Linked DNA regions of Anaerobacillus alkaliphilus. Each later gene encodes a partner of the first gene's protein in a complex. Links are inferred from orthologs where the notes say so. Each region holds a gene or a part of one and is shown in the gene's direction. Other genes may lie near its edges.

The links.
Region 2: the proteins of DS745_RS00250 (region 1) and smc are in contact, whole or in part, in a crystal structure (PDB 3ZGX), measured with the Bacillus subtilis proteins. The link is inferred for Anaerobacillus alkaliphilus from one-to-one orthologs.

The regions. Positions count from the first base shown.
Region 1 is NZ_QOUX01000001.1:37,725-54,522, forward strand. What follows is about bases 6,605-9,497. They hold DS745_RS00250 (segregation/condensation protein A), read left to right. Parts: upstream 6,605-7,615; coding sequence 7,616-8,380; downstream 8,381-9,497. Other genes in these bases: ribH (6,7-dimethyl-8-ribityllumazine synthase), read left to right, coding at 6,605-6,885; DS745_RS00245 (DUF309 domain-containing protein), read right to left, coding at 6,915-7,442; scpB (SMC-Scp complex subunit ScpB), read left to right, coding at 8,367-8,960; DS745_RS00260 (DUF3907 family protein), read left to right, coding at 9,097-9,497. Outside these bases: lysA (diaminopimelate decarboxylase), read left to right, coding at 1-764; DS745_RS00215 (LysM peptidoglycan-binding domain-containing protein), read left to right, coding at 940-1,890; DS745_RS00220 (peptidylprolyl isomerase), read left to right, coding at 2,066-2,500; bifunctional diaminohydroxyphosphoribosylaminopyrimidine deaminase/5-amino-6-(5-phosphoribosylamino)uracil reductase RibD, read left to right, coding at 3,169-4,257; ribE (riboflavin synthase), read left to right, coding at 4,259-4,912; DS745_RS00235 (bifunctional 3,4-dihydroxy-2-butanone-4-phosphate synthase/GTP cyclohydrolase II), read left to right, coding at 5,169-6,362; more of ribH, read left to right, coding at 6,418-6,604; more of DS745_RS00260, read left to right, coding at 9,498-9,588; DS745_RS00265 (DUF2935 domain-containing protein), read right to left, coding at 9,632-10,441; DS745_RS00270 (superoxide dismutase), read left to right, coding at 10,601-11,488; DS745_RS00275 (alkaline phosphatase family protein), read right to left, coding at 11,523-13,100; DS745_RS00280 (hypothetical protein), read right to left, coding at 13,243-13,764; DS745_RS00285 (DUF1657 domain-containing protein), read left to right, coding at 13,919-14,122; DS745_RS00290 (YhcN/YlaJ family sporulation lipoprotein), read left to right, coding at 14,251-14,685; spoVAC (stage V sporulation protein AC), read left to right, coding at 14,706-15,185; spoVAD (stage V sporulation protein AD), read left to right, coding at 15,187-16,203; and 2 more genes. UniProt on the Bacillus subtilis protein: Participates in chromosomal partition during cell division. May act via the formation of a condensin-like complex containing Smc and ScpB that pull DNA away from mid-cell into both cell halves.
Region 2 is NZ_QOUX01000046.1:334,120-341,605, reverse strand. Bases 1-4,146 are described here. They hold smc (chromosome segregation protein SMC), read left to right. Parts: upstream 1-379; coding sequence 380-3,946; downstream 3,947-4,146. Other genes in these bases: ftsY (signal recognition particle-docking protein FtsY), read left to right, coding at 3,989-4,146; DS745_RS16865 (DUF1128 domain-containing protein), read right to left, coding at 1-146. Also shown: more of ftsY, read left to right, coding at 4,147-4,978; DS745_RS16850 (putative DNA-binding protein), read left to right, coding at 5,177-5,506; ffh (signal recognition particle protein), read left to right, coding at 5,519-6,865; rpsP (30S ribosomal protein S16), read left to right, coding at 6,989-7,261; DS745_RS16835 (KH domain-containing protein), read left to right, coding at 7,367-7,486. UniProt on the Bacillus subtilis protein: Required for chromosome condensation and partitioning.

The DNA.
Region 1 (16,798 bases):
AAGAAGCAATTGTCAGGGTTAGTGATGATGACGCGTTTGAAATGCTTGGTTTACATTGTCATATCGGATCTCAAATCTTTGAAACAACGGGTTTTACGATGGCAGTCGAAAAGATATTTTCTTACTTAGCTGAATGGAAAACTAAGTTGAACTACGTTCCAAAGGTAGTAAACTTAGGTGGGGGTTTTGGTATTCGTTATATAGAAGGTGATACACCACTTCCGGTTTCACAATATATCGATGCAACAATTGATGCAGTAGAAGAACAATCAGCTAAGTTAGGTATTGATATTCCCGAAATTTGGATTGAACCGGGCCGTTCCCTCGTTGGTGATGCTGGCACGACACTATATACAATTGGCTCAGAAAAAGAAATACCTGAAGTACGGCACTACTTATCAGTTGATGGTGGGATGACAGATAACCTTCGACCAGCGCTTTATCAAGCTAAGTACGAGGCGATGATTGCTAATCGTAGTAACGAAAGCAGCCAAGAAACATACTCAATTGCAGGAAAGTGTTGTGAAAGTGGGGATATGTTAATTTGGGATATCGCTTTACCGTTTGCGAAACATGGTGATTTGTTGGCAGTTTCTTGTACTGGTGCGTACGGATATTCAATGTCAAATAACTATAATCGGATACCGAGACCGGCAGTTGTTTTCGTAGAGAACGGTGATCCTACTCTAGTTGTAAAAAGAGAGACATATAAAGATATTGTCCAATTGGACCTACAGCTAAGTGGTAAAGGTTTGTCGAAATAGTATTTTTAGTTGAGGATAACATAAGTTAGTTGTGTTATCCTTTTATTATGTTCTCTTGTAGTTATATCAATATAATAAGAGGGGTAATAATTGGCTATTACTCTATTAATCTCCTAATGAAACTGTTCCCTTCATTTCGTTATGATAGATAAGAACAACGAGATGGAGGTACAGCATGAAAAAACTATTTACTTGTATTATGGCATTTCTAATGATTCCTATGGGTTCTGCATTAGCTAGTTCAACTACTACTGTTCAAGATTCAGTTATCCAAACTGGGATGAAATACCTTGGGGCACCTTATCAGTTTGGAGCAGCGGTTGGGGATACGACACGATTTGATTGTTCATCGTTTTCTGCACAAATTTTCGCTGAAAACGGAATAATCCTACCAAGAGTAAGTCGTGACCAAGCTAGAGTGGGTGTGGCAGTGAGTCGTACACAGTTACAAAAAGGCGATCTAGTATTCTACGATACAAATTTTGATGGTCAAATAAATCATCTAGGTGTATACATACAACCAGGACAAATGATCCATGCATCATCTAGTATTGGTGTTTCAATAACTGATCCGTTTTCTTCTTATTGGAATTCGCGTTTTGTAACTGCTAGAAGAGTGATTCCAGAACAACAGGTTACTATCGCTAGGCAAGCCCAAGATGGCGTGTATACTGTACGATCAGGAGATAGCCTCTCAGTAATTGCGAGAGATTTTGGGGTTACTGTAACACAAATTAGACAATGGAATAACCTAACAAGCGATGTTATTCAGATTGGTCAAAGACTATTTGTGACAGAAAGAACAGTTGTAACAACTCAAGTACAGCCGACTAATACCACTATTCATACTGTTCGTAGTGGAGATACACTTTGGTCAATTAGCCGACAATATGACGTAACTATTGATCAACTAATGACCTGGAATACTCTCTCGAATTCCGTTATTCATATTGGGCAATCCTTGCTAGTTTCGCAACCTCAGAATACTCAAACATATGTCGTTAAATCAGGTGACTCTCTTTGGAGAATCGCCACAAATCATAATGTTACTGTGGATCGTTTAATGGCGTTAAACAACTTGCAGTCAAGTGTCATTCATGTAGGGCAAGTATTACGAGTATCCTAAGAAGTCCCATTGAAGAGATGTTCCTTTCAAAAAAAGGAGCATCTTTTTTAGGTGTTCTGTTCAAACAACAGTCTCATTTGTAATTTAATCAATAAGTGTAGTAAAATAAATTGGATTAAACGTTACTTTTTACATAGAGTAGCTTAATTATTATTTTTTAAAGGAGGATACATATATGAAAAAGGGTAGTATTGCTTTTGAAAATGGAGAGAAGATTGTCATTGAGTTTTTTCCAGAAGAAGCACCTGGGACAGTAGAAAATTTTGAAAAGTTAGCAAATGAGGGCTTTTATAACGGCCTAACATTCCATCGTGTTATTCCTGGTTTTGTTGCTCAAGGTGGTTGTCCAACAGGAAATGGAACTGGTGGCCCAGGTTATACAATCAAATGTGAAACAGAAGGAAATCCTCATAAACATGGACGTGGATATCTTTCAATGGCACATGCTGGTCGCAACACTGGTGGAAGTCAATTCTTCATTTTGTTTGAAGCACAACCACACTTAGATGGTGTACATACTGTGTTTGGTCGAGTAATCGAAGGCATGGATGTTGTTGACCGTATTCGTCCTAACGATGTTATGAGCGAAGTTAAAGTTTGGGAAGAATAATTTAAGATCAAGAACTTAATGAATATTTCATTAGGTTCTTTTTTATACTGAAAAGACTTTCTACTAGACAAGAATGCTTCTTTTTGTGATATAATAAACAAAACAAATGAATAGTATCCTTCGGGGCAGGGTGAAATTCCCAACCGGCGGTGATGAAGCCTAGAGCTACTAAGCCCGTGACCCGGTTTACATTATGTAAAGCGGTGGATTTGGTGAAAAACCAAAGCCGACAGTATAGTCTGGATGGGAGAAGGATTAATGAAATAAGCAATGGGTGTAGTCTATATTTTTTTACCTATGGCTCTGCTTTAAAGAGTGGATTCGTAGTCTTAAAAAAAATAGATAAATACCTGTTTATTTGATTATGCTTTTTAACCCCCTTAGGATTATTGTATCTTTTGGGGGTTTTTATTATAGGCTCTTTTCGTAAACATTGCTCCTGCGGTTACTCGTCGCACAAAAAAAATGTTGCTTTTTACCCTACAATAATCGGAAAAATACCCTTGATGAAGATATCAGCCAATAAATTATGTAAGAAAAGAGCAATACTAACTAAATTAGTTGTTAATTCTTAGTATTTTGTGTAAAAATCCGGCTTTTGGGATTTTTACGAAAGCAACAAACTTTGCGAAAACAGCCTTATTATATTCTAAAAGGATTTGAATGAAATGAATGATCTATCCTATATGAGTCTTGCCCTAGACCTAGCACGAAATACATTGGGCCAAACCTCTCCTAATCCAGTTGTTGGATCAGTGGTCGTCAACAATGGTGAAATCGTCGGTATGGGTGCACATTTAAAAGCGGGTACTGAACATGCCGAGGTCCATGCTCTTACTATGGCAGGAAGTCGTGCAAAAGGAGGTACTATTTATGTTACGCTCGAACCGTGTAGTCACCATGGGAGAACACCTCCATGTGCAGATTTAATTATTGAGAGAGGTATTAAGCGAGTCGTCATTGCATGTCTTGACCCTAATCCTTTAGTTTCAGGCAAAGGTGTAGAAAAACTTAAAAAAGCAAACATTGAGGTAGAAATAGGCGTACATGAAGCACTTGCTCTGGAATTGAACAAAGTTTTCTTTCATCACATTAAAACTAAGAAACCTTTTGTAACATTAAAGACAGCAACAAGCCTTGACGGGAAGATTGCTACTTCTACTGGAGAGAGTAAATGGATTACTGGGCCAATCGCTAGGGAGGACGTACACCAATTACGTCACGAACATGACGGTATATTAGTTGGTGTGGGAACTGTTTTAGCTGATAATCCTTCGTTAACGACAAGAAGATCAGTAGGTGGAAAAAACCCTATCCGAATTATTTTAGATCATTACTTGCGCACCCCTTTAAATGCCAATGTGGTTACAGATAAAATTGCTGAGACTTGGATTGTTACAACGGATCTTGCATCAACAGAAAAACGGTCAGAACTAGAAAGAATGAATGTGAAAGTGCTTACACTTCATGAGCAGCGGATTAAGATCGAGGAATTACTTACTTTGCTAGGGAAAATGGGGGTTACTTCATTATTTGTTGAGGGTGGTAGTAGCGTTAACGATAGTTTCTTGAGATCCCGTTACATTAATGAAGTAATTACGTATATAGCTCCTAAGTTGATTGGTGGAAAAGATGCCCCTACTTCATTTTCGGGAATTGGTCATCCTTCCATGACTGATGTTTTACAGCTTTCTATTAAGGAAGTAAAGCAACTAGGGGATGATTTAAAAATTGTTTCTGTTCCAAAGGGGGAATAATATGTTTACAGGAATTATTGAAGAAATTGGGACAATTGAACAAATAAAACAAACAGGGGATGCAATTGTTATGACCATTGCATCAAAGAAGGTATTAGAGGATGTTCATCTTGGAGATAGTATTGCTGTTAATGGTGTTTGCTTAACAGTAACATCATTTGATAAAACTAGATTTACTGTTGATTTAATGCCTGAAACAGTCAGGAATACAAGCCTTAGACAACTAAAGCGAGGTTCAAAGGTAAATCTTGAAAGGGCCATGGCTGCAGGTGGCCGCTTTGGAGGACATTTTGTTTCAGGGCATGTAGATGGAATTGGCGAGATCGTTAGAAAACAACCTCAGGATAATGCTGTCTATTATGAAATAAAAATATCTGAACAACTTAGAAGATACATTATCTTAAAAGGTTCCATTGCTATTGATGGCACAAGTCTAACTGTTTTTGCTGTAACAGATGATACATTTACGATTTCAATTATTCCACATACACTCTCAGAAACGATTATTGGCTCTAAAGGTTCAGGAGATATTGTCAATATTGAATGTGATATGGTTGGAAAATATATTGAACAATTTATTAACCAAAGATTTAAACCAGGTAAAAAGGGGTCATCTCTATCGGCCAGTTTTCTAGAAGAACATGGCTTTAAATAAAAGGCTCTTTTCGTAAACATTGCTCCTGCGGTTACTCGTCGCAGAAAAAATCTTTGCTCCCTGCGGTTAATCGTCGCACAAAAAAATGTCCAATAAATTATGTAAGAAAAGAGCAATACTTCCTAAATTAGTTGTGAATTCTTAGTATTTTGTGTAAAAATCCGGCTTTTGGGATTTTTACGAAAGCAACAAACTTTGCGAAAACAGCCAAATAAAGATAATGCTTTGAGGGGAAGTAAAAAGAGGAGGGAATTAAATGTTTGATCCAATTGAAGAAGCAATTTATGAGTTAATGCAAGGGGGAATCGTCATTGTTTGCGATGATGAGGACCGAGAAAATGAAGGAGATTTTGTTGCATTAGCTGAGAAGGCTACACCTGAAGTGATTAATTTTATGATCAAGTATGGTAGAGGCCTAGTTTGTACACCAATTACTGAAGAACGAGCGAAACAGTTAGATTTGATGCCGATGGTTGACCATAACACAGATCCACATGGTACGGCGTTTACAATTAGTGTCGATTACAAGACAACGACGACTGGAATATCTGCACATGAACGCTCAGCTACAATTCTAGCTCTTATTGATGAACAAGCAAAAGGAACAGATTTTAAACGACCAGGTCATATTTTCCCACTTGTAGCAAAAGACGGTGGTGTTTTAAGACGTGCTGGTCATACTGAGGCCGCTGTAGATTTAGCAAGACTCTCAGGGGCAAAGCCTGCTGGTGTCATCTGTGAAATTATTAATGAGGATGGGACAATGGCAAGAGTTCCTGATCTGCGAAAAATCGCTGATGAACATGAGTTGAAAATGATTACGATTAAGGATCTAATTCAATATCGAAATCGTAAAGATAAGCTTGTTACACGTGAAGTTGAAATTACGTTACCGACTGAATATGGTACGTTTAAAGCAATAGGTTTTTCAAATGTTATTGATGGGAAAGAAAACATTGCATTAGTTAAAGGTGATATTTCGCCTGAAGAACCAGTGTTAGTTCGAGTCCACTCAGAGTGTTTAACAGGAGATGTGTTTGCGTCATTTCGCTGTGACTGTGGACCACAATTACATTCTGCACTTTCACAAATTGAAAAAGAAGGAAAAGGAATTCTTCTCTATATGCGTCAAGAAGGTAGAGGCATTGGCCTTTTAAATAAAATGAAGGCCTATAAACTTCAAGAAGAGGGTTATGATACGGTGGAGGCTAACGAGAAACTAGGCTTTGCACCTGACCTCCGTGATTATGGAATTGGTGCCCAAATTTTACGTGATCTAGGCGTTAGACAAATGAAACTATTAACAAACAACCCAAGAAAGATAAAAGGATTAAAAGGTTATGAGCTTGAGGTAGTTGAAAGAGTTCCGTTACAATTGCCACATAATCTCGATAATGAAAAATACCTACGGGCCAAACAACAAAAGCTAGGTCATATGCTACACTTTTAAGAAGATTTATTAATTATTCGAACAAATATAAAAAATGTTGGAGGAGAATACACACATGAGTAATATTTTTGAAGGACATTTAGTTGGAACAGGATTAAAAGTTGGAATTGTAGTAGGAAGATTTAATGAGTTTATCACTAGTAAATTATTAGGTGGGGCACAGGATGCATTAAAACGCCATGGAGTCAATGAAGCAGATATCGACGTTGCTTGGGTTCCGGGAGCTTTTGAAATACCGTTAATCGCAAAAAAAATGGCTAGTTCCAAAAAGTACGATGCTGTCATTACATTAGGAACAGTTATCCGTGGATCTACTCCGCACTTTGATTATGTTTGTAGTGAGGTTGCAAAAGGTGTTGCTTCAATTAGCTTACAACATGAGGTGCCAGTAATCTTTGGAGTTCTAACAACGGATACAATTGAACAAGCAATTGAACGAGCTGGTACAAAAGCTGGAAACAAAGGATGGGAAGCAGCAGCAGGTGCCATTGAAATGGCTAATCTTACTAAGTCGTTTGAATAAATGAATTATAAGGAAGGGGATTGAGCGAATCAATTCCCTTCCTTTTTAGCATTCATTCGTTTCTTTAGCTGATATTCACGTTCGGCAATAATTTCCGTGCGATCCCTTAATTTATGTTTATGAATAATGTCGCTACTAATTAGTCCAATTTCTTTACCCCAAGTTGATCCTTTTTCTTGGGATATTTCTCTACATTTTTCTATAAGTTCTTGGCTATTGATAGGGATATTTATCGGAGTATAAGGTTGTTTATTGGTAATCTGACTAAGTTTTTTTCTCAGTTTTACCAACAGTGCTTCAATGTCTATACCTAATTGAATGCTCTGTTTTCTTTCCATCTCCAGGATGGTAACTGCTTGACTTAATTGTTTTTTTGCACCTGGAAAATTATTTCTGCGGTGGTGGTACATTGCTACAGCAAGTTGAATATAACCGACCCACAGTTTATTCTGTTGCCCTTCCTCCTTCCAATGTTCCTCCAGCACTTCATGACATTCAAAATAATCGCGAAATGTATGGAAGTAGGTTAAATATTCGATAAATGGTCGAGGAGCCATAGAATTCCACCTTTCAATAGTTATAAAAAAAACAGTTAGAATAGACAGTTACGTTTTTAAAAAATATGATATAATTTCATATTGGTTGATAACATTTTATACCCTTAATAATAAATGAAGCAAATGATTGAGAACATATTTGTTCTTGAAAAGTATGAGAAAATGGTGGAATGATGGCTCAATATAATGTGAAATTAGAGGCCTTTGAAGGGCCGTTGGATTTATTGCTACATTTAATTAATAAAGCTGAAGTAGATATTTATGATATCCCTGTTGCAAAAATAACCGATCAGTATATGAATTATATCCATACTATGCAAAGGCTAGAATTAGATGTCGCTAGTGAGTATTTAGTGATGGCAGCAACCCTTCTTGCGATAAAAAGTAAAATGCTGCTACCAAAACAAGAGGTTGAACTTTTTGATGAAAATAGTGAGTATTTAGAAGAAGATGATCCTAGGGAAGAATTAATTACTCGTTTAATTGAGTATCGTAGATATAAGGAAGCTGCAGAAACCTTAAAAGAACGTGAGAAAGATCGAGGTCTCATTTATAGTAAGTTGCCAAGTGACCTTACTCCATATTTTGATGAAGTCAAAAATGAGCCACAAAAGTTAAATGCCACTTTATATGATATGTTAGATGCATTTGATCAATTATTAAAAAGAAAGTCTTTAAAAATTCCTAAACAAACGAGAATTCAAAGAGAAGATTTTCCGTTAGAAAAAAGAATGGAAGAAATTATTGATAAAATTAACCAGAACGACGGAAGAACTTCCTTTTTTCAATTATTTGAGTATGAAGAACGTGGACAATTGATTGTTACCTTTTTAGCTATACTAGAATTAATGAAGGCTAAAAAGATAATTTGTACTCAAGAAACCAATTTTACGGATATTTCTGTTCGTCGTTGGGAGGGTGAACATGTTGACAGATAGTCAAGAAACGAAAGCAATTATAGAAGGTCTTCTCTTTATTTCCGGTGAAGAAGGGATTGATGAGAAGCAAATTGCTGAAGTTTTACAAATGGAGGTAATTTGGGTAAGGGACATAATGAATGAACTTATTGAAGAGTATAACCATCCAGCAAAGGGGCTTCAAATTGTTCAGTTAGCAGGAGTTTATCAATTTACTACAAAACAGGAACATGCTCATTATTTTAAACGTCTTATCAATTCACCAAGTACAGCGACTTTATCACAAGCAGCCTTGGAAACCCTTGCAATTGTAGCTTATAAGCAACCAATTACTCGTGCTGAGATAGAAGAAATTAGAGGGGTTAAATCAGAACGGCCTTTGCAAACATTAATAGCGAAGCTTTTAATTAAAGAAGTTGGCAGGGCTGAAGGCACTGGTAGAGCAATTCTTTATGGAACCACAAAAGGGTTCTTAGACCATTTCGGCTTAAAAACAATACAAGAACTTCCGCCGCTTCCAGAAAAAGAAGCTGAGATTGAAGAAGCAGACCTATTTTTCGAAAGATTTCAACAAGAATTAATGGAGAATGGCGAAAAATAGTAAAAGAAAAGTTAAATTCTTTTACAAAAACGTCACAGCTTGCACCAATTTTATCGTATAATAGTGTATACACCGTAATAGTTGTGAGGAAGTTCATTGTATCTTTCCTCCAAAATGAAAATCTAGGGGGATCATTATGGGTGATAGCCTTGTAAAAGGACAAATTACATTAGCGTATGAAACGCTTAGTAAAATTAGTAAGACAGTTAGTGATTTTCTTAATGAAACAACTGTAACCAATTTAAAAGCTGAGAAAGATGAGAACAAAGAAGGTTACTATGCTGATCTACTTGTTTCTTTAAGACGAATTAATGTTTTCTGTGACGAGGGAAAAAACTCTTGTGAAGTGATACTAAGCGGCAATACGTTTAGAAAAGCAGCTGCAGAAAAAACTCTGTTTTGGATTTATCATAACTGCGTGGAAGAGTTTTTTAATCCAAGAATAGAAAATTGGTATGAAGATAGCCGCGCTGCTTACACTGGAAAAAATGCGATTAAGTTCGCAAATGAAGTACCAGAATCACTTAAGCAGATGGTTGCAAGTATAGAAGGACCGTTTCAAACCATTCGTGAGGAACTTGAATATTATGAAACGGACTATCAAACGAAAGTAATACAAACAAAATAAATAACTTAGAGGATGACGAGTTACGTCATCCTCTATTTATTGTTTAATCTATAATACGTGGTTTTGTAGGATTGCAATCGGGTTGTTTCACTTCTTGCGTACTTTCAGCTAGTTTTGTTAGATAATAACATTCTTCTCTAGCCATATGATCTGCCATTAAAGCACTAAAAGTACTTAGGGAAATATTTTGCATCTCCATATGTTGCAATTCATCTAGAAATGTTTTAAAAATAATTATTTCTAACTCGACTTGATTATTAAACCTAACCAGGGCAGGGAAGGTATCTACATTTGCCCTAAGATATCCAGCTAATTCAACGGCTTTTATATAAAAATGCTCGAACTTCTTCGTAAAAGCTTCGCCTGTTTCTCGAAGTTGTTTCTCAACTAGATCTAAAGACCCTACAATCGCATCGGAATGTCCTGCAGCATCCAAAAGCCACACTAAATGATGGTGAAGGGGATGAGATAAGGGAGGGACTTGGCCGGCGATTAGAAAGGGAAGAATGCGTAAGTATTCGTCAACCTCATTTACCATATGATTGAGAAATGTTGGTGGTAAGTCAATTGAAATATCTCCAACTAGATGTTGCTTAATGATATCTAACTTAAATTCCCGAATTGCCTTAGCGTATTCAAGGGCTTGATTGTTTAGCCGATTTAAATGAACTTCTGTTATCCCTTGTCTTGACTCTGCTAATAAATGGTCAAATACATCTATAAAAGTTTCTGCTTTTGTTATTTCTTCAGTTTCTTTTGGTGAAAGTGCATCGAGAATAAATCTTCCATGGTCCCCTAATACTTGCAGCCAAAATTGATGTTCAAATAAAGCTACTTCGCTATAACTTTTCACATATACTTCCCCCTTTTTAAGGTCATTAACTGTTACTCTAATTTACATTCTATGATGTGTTGTTAAATTCATGTAACGAAATTACTTTGGATAGGCACGATTAAAGGGAACTAGCATAAAGTAAGCCTAGGTGAAAAACTCTTTAGGTGGTGGAGAAAAATGGATTATACCCTAAAAAAGCAATATATTGATGAGTTATTGAATTGGGCAAGACAAGTAAAGGACAATGTAAGAGGTAGCACTATCCAAGAAAAGTTAATAAATTTTGAGGATAGCTTACTGAGTGTTCATGATCTCTCAGTATCAATTCCTGGTGAGGAAATCTCTCGGTTATCTGAAAGAGCCAATGAACTTTATCAAGAGCTTAACAGACACCTAATAGATGACAATTGTGCAATGCAAAGGAAAGAGGTCTCAAAAAGAGTTCCGATTGGCCAGCACAAGTTACCACCACTTCCTTATGCCTATAACGCACTTCAACCTTATATTGATGAAGAGATTATGAGGCTACACCATGCTGAGCATCACAAAAGCTATGTCGATGGATTAAATAAAGCAGAAAAAGAGATGGAGAAAGCTCGTAAAAATGATGATTTCGATTTATTAAAGCACTGGGAAAGGGAAGCAGCTTTTCATGGGGCTGGTCATTACTTACACACTATATTCTGGAATGTGATGAGCCCAAAGGGTGGTGGTACACCTAAAGGCAGCTTAGCAGAGCAAATAAATCTTGATTTTGGAAGCTTCGATCTCTTTAAAAAGCACTTTTCAAATGCAGCTAAAAAAGTTGAGGCTGTTGGCTGGGCAATTTTAGTTTGGGCACCGAGAGCAGGCCGGTTAGAGATCTTACAAGCAGAAAAACATCAAAACTTAAGTCAGTGGGATGTCATTCCAATTCTACCTTTGGATGTTTGGGAGCACGCTTATTACTTACAATATAAAAATAAACGGGATTTATATGTAGATAACTGGTGGAATGTTGTCAATTGGGATCATGTTAGTAGTCGGTTTGAGAAAGCTCAAAAAGTGAAATGGGAAACATATTAAAAGGAAAGGGCCATTGCCCTTTCCTCTTTCTGCTTCATTCATTTGCTTCGAACAAACCAAGAATATAAGCTTTTAAATCAACGATTCGTAACTTTTCAGGATTTTTTTCGGTTCCAGCTATAATTAATGATGCCAATGTATCATTGGCATGTATACCACCGTGTTCCCCGCCACCTTCATGTACTGGAGCCCCTTCAGAGTAAAATTGATAGCTAGGCTTAGCTGCTAAAATGAGAGTAGGGATATCATGACTATATAATGCAGACTGTAATTGATTTAATACATCAGGGTACTCCTCGTATTTAAGTTGATTTTTCTCAATTTTTATAGCGGCTATTCTTTCATCACCTTCAATATCCCACCCCTGATCATACCTATCACGATACGTATTACCAGGTCGAAAACGGAAGCTAGAGTTGTAGTTTGGAGAAAGAACATGAATCCATTCCCCATCGACCCAGCTTGCGATGGCGATGCGATCATCTATCATGGCAATCTCGGCTAATTCACTTAAAGAATTTTGGTTATTTGGCGCATAGACATAGGACATCCGGTGATTATTTGCAAAAGCAATTTCATAATCACTAACTTTCTCACCTAAGGGTGCGATTGACATTCCCTCATAAAGTTCTTCTAAATCAATGGTTAATTCGACATCGTTATCGAGCAACTTATCTTGGCCATGGTCACCCATTACAATAAAAATATTCTCCTCTAATGCTTGTTCCCAGCTATCATAGCTGTTTAGAAGTTCTTGGAAGAATGTTTCAGCTCGTTCAAAGCCCTTTAGGTATTGGATACTATGCTCATGAGCCTCCCTGTCGAAGTCTGGTAGGAATATCGTTAAAAAGTCAGGTTGTTCGCCAGCTTCTATTAATGCTTTAGTAGCTTCAACTGAGTATTCATCATTTAAACCTAATTTTCGAAAGATTGACTCCGGTAGTTTTTTATCCTTCAATGCCTGTGGTTTAACTAATTGTCCAAAAGCCAAGAGATCTGGTCCATTCGTTTGCATTGATTCAGGTAAATCCAGTGTCTCCTGAATATAAGGTGGAATATAGACAGGGTGTGATTTGTGTCCTCGATACATAATAAAGTTAACAGATCCCGTTGTGAAACCTTTTGCGTGCAATTCCTCATGAATCGTAGGTATGTTTGGGTTAAGATGAGTATTATTTAAATGATACAATGAATCCTCGAACGACTGCTTTGGTGTGAGCTTTAACGTTTTTTCAATTGAAGTACCATAATCAATATACCGGTCTTCGTCTACCTTATACCAGTTGAGGCCTGGAATTCGATGTTCGTCTGCCATTTTTCCTGTTAATAACGTGCTTTCAATTACTACAGACATAGACGGAAACGGAGCGACTAAATCTTTGTAATACTGGCCATTTTCCATCAAAAATTGTAAACCTGGAATTGACCCTTTTTCCTTCGTTTTATCAATAACTGAACCAGTCATTGAATCAATCATAACTAGGATAACTTTTTTTTGAGGGTCTTTATCCGCTTTCTCGAGCCCCTTGATGGATGCGTTGTTCTCGGGAGGTTGTTGACATGCGCTCAACAACAAACTAAATATGAATATCAAAGCGAAGAATTTCTTCATGATTAAAACTCCTTTTAAAAAAATTTCCTAAATACAAAAGGGGAAATGATGTTTTTAGTGTAAACAATTATTGTGTATTTACTCATTTTTTGGCAAAAAGAAAGACAGATAGTAGTGTTCTATCTGTCCAGCATCCAGTTTTTTAGCTATTCTGCATTTCTATAAGAAGCAAATCAAGTTTTTTTACCAAATTTTCTGAAGCAAGGATCATCCTACCAACATCGCCAGACCTCTTTTCAATATCTCCGGTAAAAACAGTTTTTACCTTTTCATTTTTAGTAATCCAATAGGAGGCTTTATATTGACTAAAAAGCTCCCAAAAAGATCTAATCATTGTTTGCTCTTCTAAACTGAAATGTTTTTCAAGCAATACTTCACTTATACCAACGTCATGGGGAGCAAGTTCAATTGCTTTTGCATGGACGTTTCCTATTTGTTTATGAACAGCATTACGGACTGTAAACATCTTTAATAGGACAGTCAATGTTAGTTCTTCTTTAAGCTGTTGCTCAAGTTTTTTTCCACTAGAAGGGGATACCTCTGTTGGATTATTTTTTTGAATGTTTAAGCTCTTGAAAAGTTTTATTGAGAGTAAAAACTGAAAAAAAGTAATGATAAATATCAGAAATAAAGCAATAGTAATGGCAGTTTCAAATAAATTCATTTTTCCCTCCAAATTATTTTATTTCATTGAACATAATAACAAAAAGAGTTCAAAATTTCTAAATTGGTCATTATTGGAAGAATACATTTTGTAAAGAGATCAAGAATATGAAAGTACCCAGAACCAAGTTCATACTTTATGGAGGTTAAAGAATATGACAGTCGCAGCCCAAGTTAAACAAACACTAGCAGGGTTAAAGAGTGCTCAAGCTAGCTTTGAAACCTTTGCTTTGCAGACAGATAACCAGCAAGCAAAACAAATCTATCAAAATTGTGCCCAACAAACACAAATGATTGTGGATACACTAACACCACGATTACAGGAAATTGAGCAAGAAGAGCCACAATATAAGAACTAATTAACTAAGTGTGATGTTTGGCTTCAACCAAGAAAAGTCATCATCACTCTTTCTCTTTACATAAAAGCAGTCATAATTGAAAAAAATACATACTCAGTGAATAAACAAAAAAGATGGGAATGAGTTTTGTGAATAAGGTTGCAGTTTTTTTACTAATTATTCTATTCTTTATTTCTGGTTGTAATGTTGCAGGACAAGGTGATGTTAAGCCCCTTTATATAGGGGGGCAAAGTAAGATCTTTGACCAAACAAAAGCAGATGAGGCAAAACAAATCGTTCTTTCAATGGATGAAGTGGTAGCAGTAAGAGGAGCAACTCTCGAAGGTGATATTTTCGTAGCACTGAAAGTTAAACAATTTGACCGTCTTTTCTTAGATAGGATTCGCAAAGAAGCCGCAGATAAGATTAAAAAGCGTTTTCCAGATGCAAAAGCACATGTTTCAACAGATAAAAAAGTATTTCTTGAATTAGAAAAACTAGAGAAGGAATTGTACGAGAATAAAATCAAAAAGTCGGAAATTGAAAAAAGATGGTCAAGAATTGAGGACTTTATGAAAGGTTAATCTAGAGAAGAGGTGGGAGCATGTCAGATCAAAAAAAGAAAAATTTAACCCCGGTTCAACAAGAATATCAAAGCTTAGCAAAAAAGCGTGAAATTAAACGACCTGTTATGAAGAATTGTATTAAAGCTTTCCTTGTTGGTGGATTTATATGTTTTATAGGTCAGTTTATTCAAACATTTTATGTACACTTTTTTGAGTTTAATGAAAGAACTGCAGGTAACCCGACTGTTGCCACAATGATTTTTATTGCAGTGTTATTAACAGGGTTTGGTGTTTATGATCGAATTGGCCAGTTCGCTGGAGCTGGTAGTGCTGTACCTGTTACGGGTTTTGCAAACTCGGTGGCTTCAGCAGCAATTGAGCATCGCTCAGAGGGGTATGTATTAGGGGTTGGTGGAAATATGTTTAAATTAGCTGGGTCTGTCATCGTTTTTGGAACATTTGCAGCCTTTGTTGTTGCCATTATTAAAACAATTCTTATTCAGTGGGGTGGACTATAAGATGTTAGTAGGTCATCGTACATGGGCATTTGAAAACAAACCGAAAATAGTAGCGACCGGAACCATTGGTGGTCCCTTTGAAGGGAATGGAAAAATCCCTAATGACTTTGACACGATTCATGGTGATCTATGGCTTGGACAAGACTCTTATGAAAAAGCACAAAAAGTGATGTTTGAGGAGGCTTGTTCGAAAGCAGTAGAAAAAGCCGGTCTTACAAAAGAACAGATTGATTTTATTTTAGCTGGCGATTTAATCAATCAAATTACTCCTTCAAGTTTTGCGTGCAGTAGCCTTGGTTCTCCTTTTATTGGATTGTTTGGAGCATGCTCAACATCGATGGAAGGATTAGCTTTAGCTTCACTTATTGTCAATAGTGGACATGGTAAGTATGTTTTAGCAGGAACTGCGAGTCATAATACCGCAACTGAAAAACAATTTCGTTATCCAACAGAATATGGCGGACAAAAACCGCCAACTGCCCAATGGACTGTTACTGCAGCAGGAGCTGCGATTGTGAGTAAAGAGGGAGACGGACCTATCATTACTTCGGCAACATTAGGTAAAGTTGTTGATATGGGACTGTCTGACCCGTTTAACATGGGAGCAGCAATGGCACCAGCAGCTGTTGATACAATTAGTGCTCATTTGAAAGACCGCAACATAGAGCCGTCTTATTATGATTATATTTTTACGGGCGATTTAGGAACAATTGGCAGAAATATCGCACTTGATTTGTTTAAAAAGCATAGTATCCCAGTTAAAGAAGAACGTTTTCAGGATTGTGGCTTGTTAATTTATAAAGAAGATCAACCGGTATTTGCTGGTGGGAGTGGCTCAGGTTGTTCCGCCAGTGTTACATACGGCCATTTATTAAATCGAATGAGAAAAGGCGAAATAAAACGAATGCTAATTGTAGCAACTGGTGCACTACTCTCACCACTTTCTTTCCAACAGAAATTAACGATCCCGTGTATTGCTCATGCTGTTTCAATTGAAGCAGGAGGTGCTTTAGAATGATCTTTTTTTGGGCTTTCGTTGTCGGAGGTATTATTTGTGTTATTGGACAAGTGTTAATGGATGTACTAAGGCTTACGCCTGCTCATACGATGAGTACTCTTGTTGTTAGTGGTGCCATTCTTGATGGACTAGGATTATATGAACGACTTATCGATTTTGCGGGAGCGGGTGCAACTATTCCGATTACATCATTTGGTAACGCTCTTGTTCATGGTGCTATGGCTGAGGCAGAACGGCATGGGCTTGTAGGAGTTATTACTGGGATATTTGAAGTGACAAGTGCAGGTATATCAGCAGCAATTATATTCGGATTTATGGCTGCTTTGGTATTCAAGCCAAAAGGATAGGAGAGACACGTATGACAGTAGGTTCACAGGTTAAACAATGCTTAGCTAGTTTAAAAAGTATTGAAGCAAATCTAAATAGTCTATCAATCAAATCTCTAGATGAAGAAGCTCAGCTTGCCTTTCATGAGTCTTGCTTGAAAACAAGAAAAGTTGTTCAGCAACTAGAAGCTAGGGTAGGGGAGTTAGAGTTTGAAGAACCACAGTATAAAGGATTATAAAGCCTCTATGTAAGGAAAGGAGGGTTCTTG
Region 2 (7,486 bases), on another replicon or contig:
ATTTCATAGAATTCTACTAAATCCTCATAGTTGTCTGTATCAAAGCTTTCAGCCCTCATTGCACCACTATTTACCACTTGAAGTTTTTCTTTAATGTTTGTAATCATGAATTCAATATTTTCACGGCTAGTCTCTTTTAGGTTCAAAACATTCATCCTCTCACGAACTTTAATAATGTTATTGTACCATTAATGTTTTCTTTTTCACAAAAAATATTATCACCAACCATAAAAGAACGTAACAAGAAAATGATTATGTGGTAAAATAGTTAGGTTAAATATAAGAATTAACTTACTACAGGATAAAAATTAGAACTATATAAATGGTTAATGAGTTACTTAATAATAGATTTTGTATCGTTAATGGGGTGGAGAGAAATATGTTCCTCAAAAGATTAGATATAGTAGGCTTTAAATCCTTTGCAGAACGAACATCTATCGATTTTGTTCAAGGGGTAACGGCTGTTGTTGGGCCAAATGGGAGTGGGAAAAGTAATATTTCAGATGGAATTCGCTGGGTATTAGGTGAGCAGTCGGCAAAATCCCTGCGTGGGGCAAAAATGGAAGATATCATCTTTGCAGGAAGTGATACGAGAAAACCGTTGAACTTTGCAGAGTTGACCTTAACATTAGATAATGAAGATCACCATCTAGCCATTGATTATAGCGAGATTAGTGTAACACGACGGGTGTATCGCTCTGGTGAGAGTGAATACTATATTAACAAGCAAAGTTGTCGACTTAAAGACATTCATGAACTTTTCATGGATTCAGGCTTAGGCAGAGAAGCGTATTCAATTATTGGTCAAGGGAAAATTGAAGAAATCTTAAGTAGTAAGTCAGAAGAACGTCGTGTCATCTTTGAGGAAGCGGCTGGTGTACTTAAGTATAAAACTAGAAAACTAAAAGCCGAAAGAAAACTAGCCGAAACGCAAGAAAATTTGTACCGTGTAGAAGATATTCTACATGAGTTAGAAAATCAAGTAGAACCCTTGAAAGTACAAGCTTCTGTTGCGAAGGATTATCTTGAAAAGAAAGAAGAGCTAGAAAAAGTTGAAGTCGGTTTGTTAGTCTATGAAATTGAAGAGTTACATACAAGCTGGGATAAACAGAAAAAAAAGGTTCAACAACTAGCTGAAGAGCAACTACAGTTATCGACACAAATCAAAGTTGAAGAAGTGAAAATTGAGGATTACCGTGCAAGCATGCAAGCTCTTGATGAGTCAATAAATGACTTACAAGAAATTTTGCTTACCACTAGTGAGCAACTAGAGAAAAAAGAAGGTCAAAAAGAAGTATTAAAGGAAAGAAAGAAAAACTATCATCAAACGAAAGAAAGTCTTCTAAAAAAAGTTGAGACATTAAAAGAAAGAAAAAATCAGTTTGAGGATAGTTTAAAGGGCGAGCTTGAAAAAAAAGCTCTATTTAAAGAGAAACTGACTACATCTAAAGAGCATTTAGCCAAAGAAACAAAGTTATTACTTTCATTAGAAGAAGATATCGAAACAGAATTAGAAAAAGTAAAATCAGATTACATTGAAGTATTGAATGAACAAGCTTCCATTCGTAATGAAGTTCGATACTTAGAAGAGCAATTAAGACAGAGAACCCTCAAAAGTGACCAATTGGACAATAATAATGAGGGGTTGTTAGTTCAAAGAGAAGCACTACTGACTAAAGAAGCTAGTTTACGGGAAGAACTTTTAAAAAAGCAAAAACAATTAGAAGCACACCTTCACCTATTTCGTGATGAAAACCAACAGTTAGAGAAATTAATAGGAGATTACCAAAAGAAAGAAACGCAGCTATATCAAGCATTTGGTCATGTCCAGCAAATTAGATCTCGTAAAGATGTCCTTGAGGAAATGCAAGCGGACTTTGCAGGCTTTTTTCAAGGTGTAAAGGAAGTTTTAAAAGCAAGAGATACATTATTAAAGGGAATTGAAGGGGCTATTGCCGAATTAATTATTGTTCCTAAAAATATTGAATTGGCAATAGAAACGGCTTTAGGTGGTGCCATGCAGCATATCGTTGTTGGTACTGAGGAAAATGGTAGACAAGCGATTCAATTTTTAAAAATGCGTAAGCTTGGAAGAGCGACATTTTTACCGTTATCAGTCATTAAGGGAAGAGAATTTTCTGCGTTTGAAAAGGAAAAGTTGCGATCTCACCCAGCTTATGTAGGGATTGCTGCGGATTTAATCGAGTTCAGTGACCAATATAAATCCGTCATTTCCAACCTATTAGGTCATGTTGTTATTGCAAGGGACCTTGAAGGCGCAAATACAATCGCTAAAGTTTTACAATATAAGTACCGTATTGTTACTTTAGAGGGCGATGTTGTTAACCCAGGCGGCTCAATGAGTGGAGGCAGTGTTAAACAAAAAGGCACTGCATTACTAGGAAGACAGCGAGAGTTAGAGGAATTGGTTACAAAACTAGCAAATGCAGAAGAACAGACCAAGTTAATGGAAATAAAAGTAAAAAGTTTAAAAGAAGAACAACATAATAAAGAAGCCCTCATACAGGAATTACGTAAACAGGGTGAGCTTTATAGAAGTGAAGAGCAGGAATTAAAAGGAAATCTACGTGAGTCTGAGATTGAAGGGAAAAACTTGAACGAACGATTATTTTTGTATGATCGTGAAAAATCGTCTTTTCAAACAGAAGTACAAGAGCTAGAGTTAAAGTTAGTAAAATTAAGTGAGCAACTTACTGAAACGACGGCCTTGAAGGAAGAACTAGATAACAAAGTTCAGTCGTTGACGGAAAAGAAAAATATGCAACAAACCTCTAAAGCTTCTTTAGTCGAATGTATTACAGAATTAAAAGTAAGAGTAGCGACAGAAGAAGAACAATATCGTAATCAAAAAGAGCGTGTGGAGACTCTTAGTATAGAAATGGATCACGTTGTTACAGAATTGGATGAAACAGAAGAGGAATACTGGTTACTTGAGCGAGAAATGAGTGATAATTCGACGGGTGAGGATTCCTTAGAAGAAGTTATTAAAACAAAGCGTCATGAAAAAGAAAGAACGTTACATCTAATTCAGGAACGCCGCAAAGAAAGACTATCTGTTCAATCGATTCACGATGACTTAGAGAAAGAGTTAAGAGAGCATAAACGCAATCAAAAACAAATTTCAGATTATCTACACACAGAAGAAGTTAAAGTAAACCGATTAGATGTAGAGCTAGAAAATCGACTTCAAAAGCTTTCTAGTGACTACGAAATTAGCTTTGAAATGGCTAAAACGAAGTATCCGCTTTTATATGACGCAAGCACAGCAAAGACAAAAGTAAAGCTTATTAAGCTTGCCATTGATGACTTAGGTACTGTTAATTTAGGGGCTATCGAGGAATATGACCGAGTTTCTGAACGTTTCTTATTTTTGACAGAACAAAAAGAAGACCTTCAGGAGGCTAAGGAGACACTCTACCGTGTAATTGGGGAGATGGATGAAGAAATGTCGATGCGTTTTGAAACAACCTTCCTGCAAATAAAATCTCATTTCCAAGTAGTGTTTCAACAGCTTTTTGGTGGCGGAAAAGCAGATTTGGTTCTAAGTAACCCAGAAAATATACTGACGACTGGAGTAGAAATCCTTGCGCAACCACCAGGGAAAAATCTTCAACATTTGGCCTTATTATCGGGTGGAGAGCGAGCTCTTACAGCGATTGCCTTACTTTTTGCGATATTAAAGGTAAGACCAGTGCCGTTTTGTGTTCTAGATGAAGTAGAGGCAGCTCTTGATGAAGCAAATGTTAGTAGATTTGCGAGCTTCTTAAAGGACTTTAGTAAAGACACCCAGTTTATTGTTGTAACACATCGCAAAGGAACAATGGAAGAAGCAGATGTGCTTTATGGTGTCACGATGCAAGAATCAGGAGTTTCAAAATTAGTTTCAGTCCGTCTGGAAGAAACACCTCAATTAATTGCAAATTAAAGTTTGATTTCTAACTTCAATCAAAAATAAGGAGGAAATAGCATGAGTTTCTTTAAAAAATTAAAAGAAAAAATAACACAACAAACTGAATCAGTGACAGAAAAGTTCAAAGACGGGTTATCTAAAACAAGAGATTCCTTTGTCGGAAAGATGAATGATCTGGTGAAAAATTATCGCAAAGTTGATGAAGAATTTTTCGAAGAATTAGAAGAGTTACTAATAAGTGCTGATGTCGGTGTAACAACCGTAATGGAGCTTATTGATGAGCTAAAGGACGTAGCTCGAACAAGGAATATTAAAGACTCTGAGCAACTTCAACCTGTCATCTCAGAAAAATTAGCTGAACTCTTGCAAAAGGACGACTCAGAAACAAAGCTAAATATCCAAACAACTGGCATGACAGTGATCTTGGTGGTGGGGGTTAATGGTGTTGGTAAAACAACGTCAATTGGAAAGTTAGCCAATAGATTAAAGCAAGAGGGCAAATCTGTTCTTCTGGCAGCTGGTGATACCTTCCGCGCTGGAGCAATTGAACAACTAGAGGTTTGGGGAGAACGTGTTGGTGTTGATGTGATCAAACAACAGTCTGGGTCGGACCCGGCAGCAGTAATGTACGATGCGGTTCAAGCGGCAAAGTCCCGTGGTGTAGATGTACTTATTTGTGATACAGCAGGTCGCCTACAAAACAAAGTAAACTTAATGAATGAGCTAGAAAAAGTAAAACGTGTCATTGAACGTGAAGTCCCAGGAGCCCCTCATGAAGTTTTACTTGTTCTAGATGCTACAACTGGACAAAATGCCATGTCACAGGCAAAGACATTTGGTAAGGCAACAGATGTTACTGGTATTGTTCTTACCAAACTTGATGGAACGGCCAAGGGAGGAATTGTCTTAGCAATTCGACATGAGTTAGATATTCCTGTTAAGTTCGTAGGCCTAGGTGAAAAAGTAGACGATCTCCAAGAATTCGATGCAGAACAATTTGTATATGGACTGTTTTCAGAAGTGTTGGAGAAGGCGGAGGAAGAGTAATTGTGAATTATGAATTTTGAATTGTGAATTGGTTTGGGTAGTGCTTCGAAGAAAAGGGCCCTATCAAATTCATAATTCACAATTCAACATTCAAAATTGGTTTTTTTAGTGCTGTTAAGAAAAAAACTTGACACTAATTTTCGGTTCGTGTATTATAAATACTCGTAAAGGGATTTCACTTAACAAGGAGGATTTTACGTGTTAGAAAAAACGCTGCGAATGAATTATCTTTATGATTTCTATCAAAGCTTGCTAACAACGAAGCAAAGGCAGTACATGCAGTTGTACTACCTTGATGATTGGTCCTTAGGTGAAATTGCTGAAGAATTTGAAGTTAGTCGTCAAGCCGTTTATGATAATATTAAAAGAACTGAAAATATGCTTGAAGAATATGAAGAAAAGCTTAGCCTTTTTTCTAAATTTGAAGAGCGTGCAAATCTAATCAAAAACTTAAAAACGGCGATAGAGAAAGACGCAACTGCAGAACTTATATTAGAAATCGTCGATTCTCTTGAGAGGTTAGACTAGGAGGCGACAAACATGGCATTTGAAGGCTTAGCAGAACGCTTACAAAGTACTTTAAATAAAATTAAAGGAAAAGGAAAGGTTTCTGAAGCAGATGTAACGGCTATGATGCGTGAAGTTCGACTAGCTTTACTAGAAGCAGACGTTAACTTCAAAGTTGTAAAAGAGTTTATAGCAAATGTAAAAGAACGAGCTATTGGGCAGGAAGTATTAAAAAGCCTTACGCCCGGTCAACAAGTTATTAAAGTGGTTAACGAAGAACTTACGAAATTAATGGGTGGCGAACAAAGTAAGATTGCTGTGGCCAAAAAACCACCGACAATTGTAATGATGGTTGGATTGCAGGGTGCTGGTAAAACAACAACTACCGGAAAACTTGCAAACCATTTAAGAAAAAGTCACAATCGTAAGCCATTGTTAGTTGCTGGAGATATTTATCGACCAGCGGCAATTAAGCAGCTAGAAACATTAGGTCAACAACTAAATATGCCTGTTTTCTCGCTTGGTGACCAAGTAAGCCCTGTTGAAATAGCCAAGCAAGCCGTCGCGAAGGCGAAAGAAGAACATCTCGATTATGTTCTCATTGATACAGCTGGACGATTGCATATAGATGAATCATTGATGGGTGAGCTTCAACAAATCAAAGAGGCTGTTAATCCTGACGAAATTTTACTAGTCGTCGACGCAATGACAGGGCAAGATGCGGTTAACGTAGCCGAAAGCTTTAACGAGCAACTTGAACTAACTGGAGTAGTTCTTACTAAACTAGATGGTGATACACGTGGTGGTGCTGCATTGTCTGTTAAGGCGGTAACTAATACCCCAATTAAGTTTGCAGGTATGGGAGAAAAGTTAGATGCGTTAGAGCCGTTTCACCCTGATCGGATGGCTTCTAGAATTCTTGGAATGGGTGATGTTCTTACTCTTATTGAGAAGGCACAATCTAATTTTGATGAAGAAAAAGCTCGTGAACTTGAAAAGAAGATGCGGACAGCTGATATTACCTTTGATGATTTTCTAGATCAGCTAGCACAAGTTCGTAACATGGGGCCGCTAGATGAATTATTAGGTATGATGCCTGGTGCTGGTAAGATGAAGGGCCTAAAAAATGTCCAAGTTGACGAAAAGCAAATTGGTCATATAGAGGCTATAGTTCGTTCTATGACCAAAAAGGAAAAAGAAGATCCGTCCATCTTAAATGCAAGTCGAAAGAAACGAATTGCCAAAGGTAGTGGGACAACCATTCAGGAAGTAAACCGCCTTCTTAAGCAGTTTGATGAAATGAAAAAAATGATGAAACAAATGTCAAATATGACTGCAAAAGGGAAGAAAAAAGGTAAATTTAAGTTCCCATTTATGTAATTTGATTCTGTGGTAAATGTAATGTTTACCTTTTGTAAAGTTTTTTTACTTTACTAGTTTTCAACTAGTTAGTTTTATGATAATATACCTTATTGTGTGAATTAATTTTGGAGGTGAATATACATGGCAGTTAAAATTCGTTTAAAACGTATGGGTTCAAATAAAGCCCCATTTTACAGAGTAGTTGTAGCTAACTCTAGAGCACCACGTGATGGTCGCTTTATCGAGGAAATCGGCACATACAATCCACTAGTTAATCCAGTTGATTTCAAAGTCAACGAGGAAAAAGCTTTAAAATGGATGCTTGATGGTGCTAAACCTTCGGACACAGTTCGTAACCTTTTCTCAAACGCTGGTTTAATGGAAAAGTTACACAATGCTAAAAACGGTAAATAATTTCAACATTATTTAACCTATAAAAAAGACAAGGCTTTATTCATGCAAATGGTAAAGCCTAGTTTTTTATAAACTATTAGTATTTCGTAAGGGGTATGATAAATAATGAAAGAGTTAGTTGAAACAATTGCCAAGGCTCTTGTTGATCATCCCGATGACGTTCGTGTTACAGAAGTTGAGCACGAGCAGTCCTTGACTTTACAACTGTCAGTCCATGCATCAGAT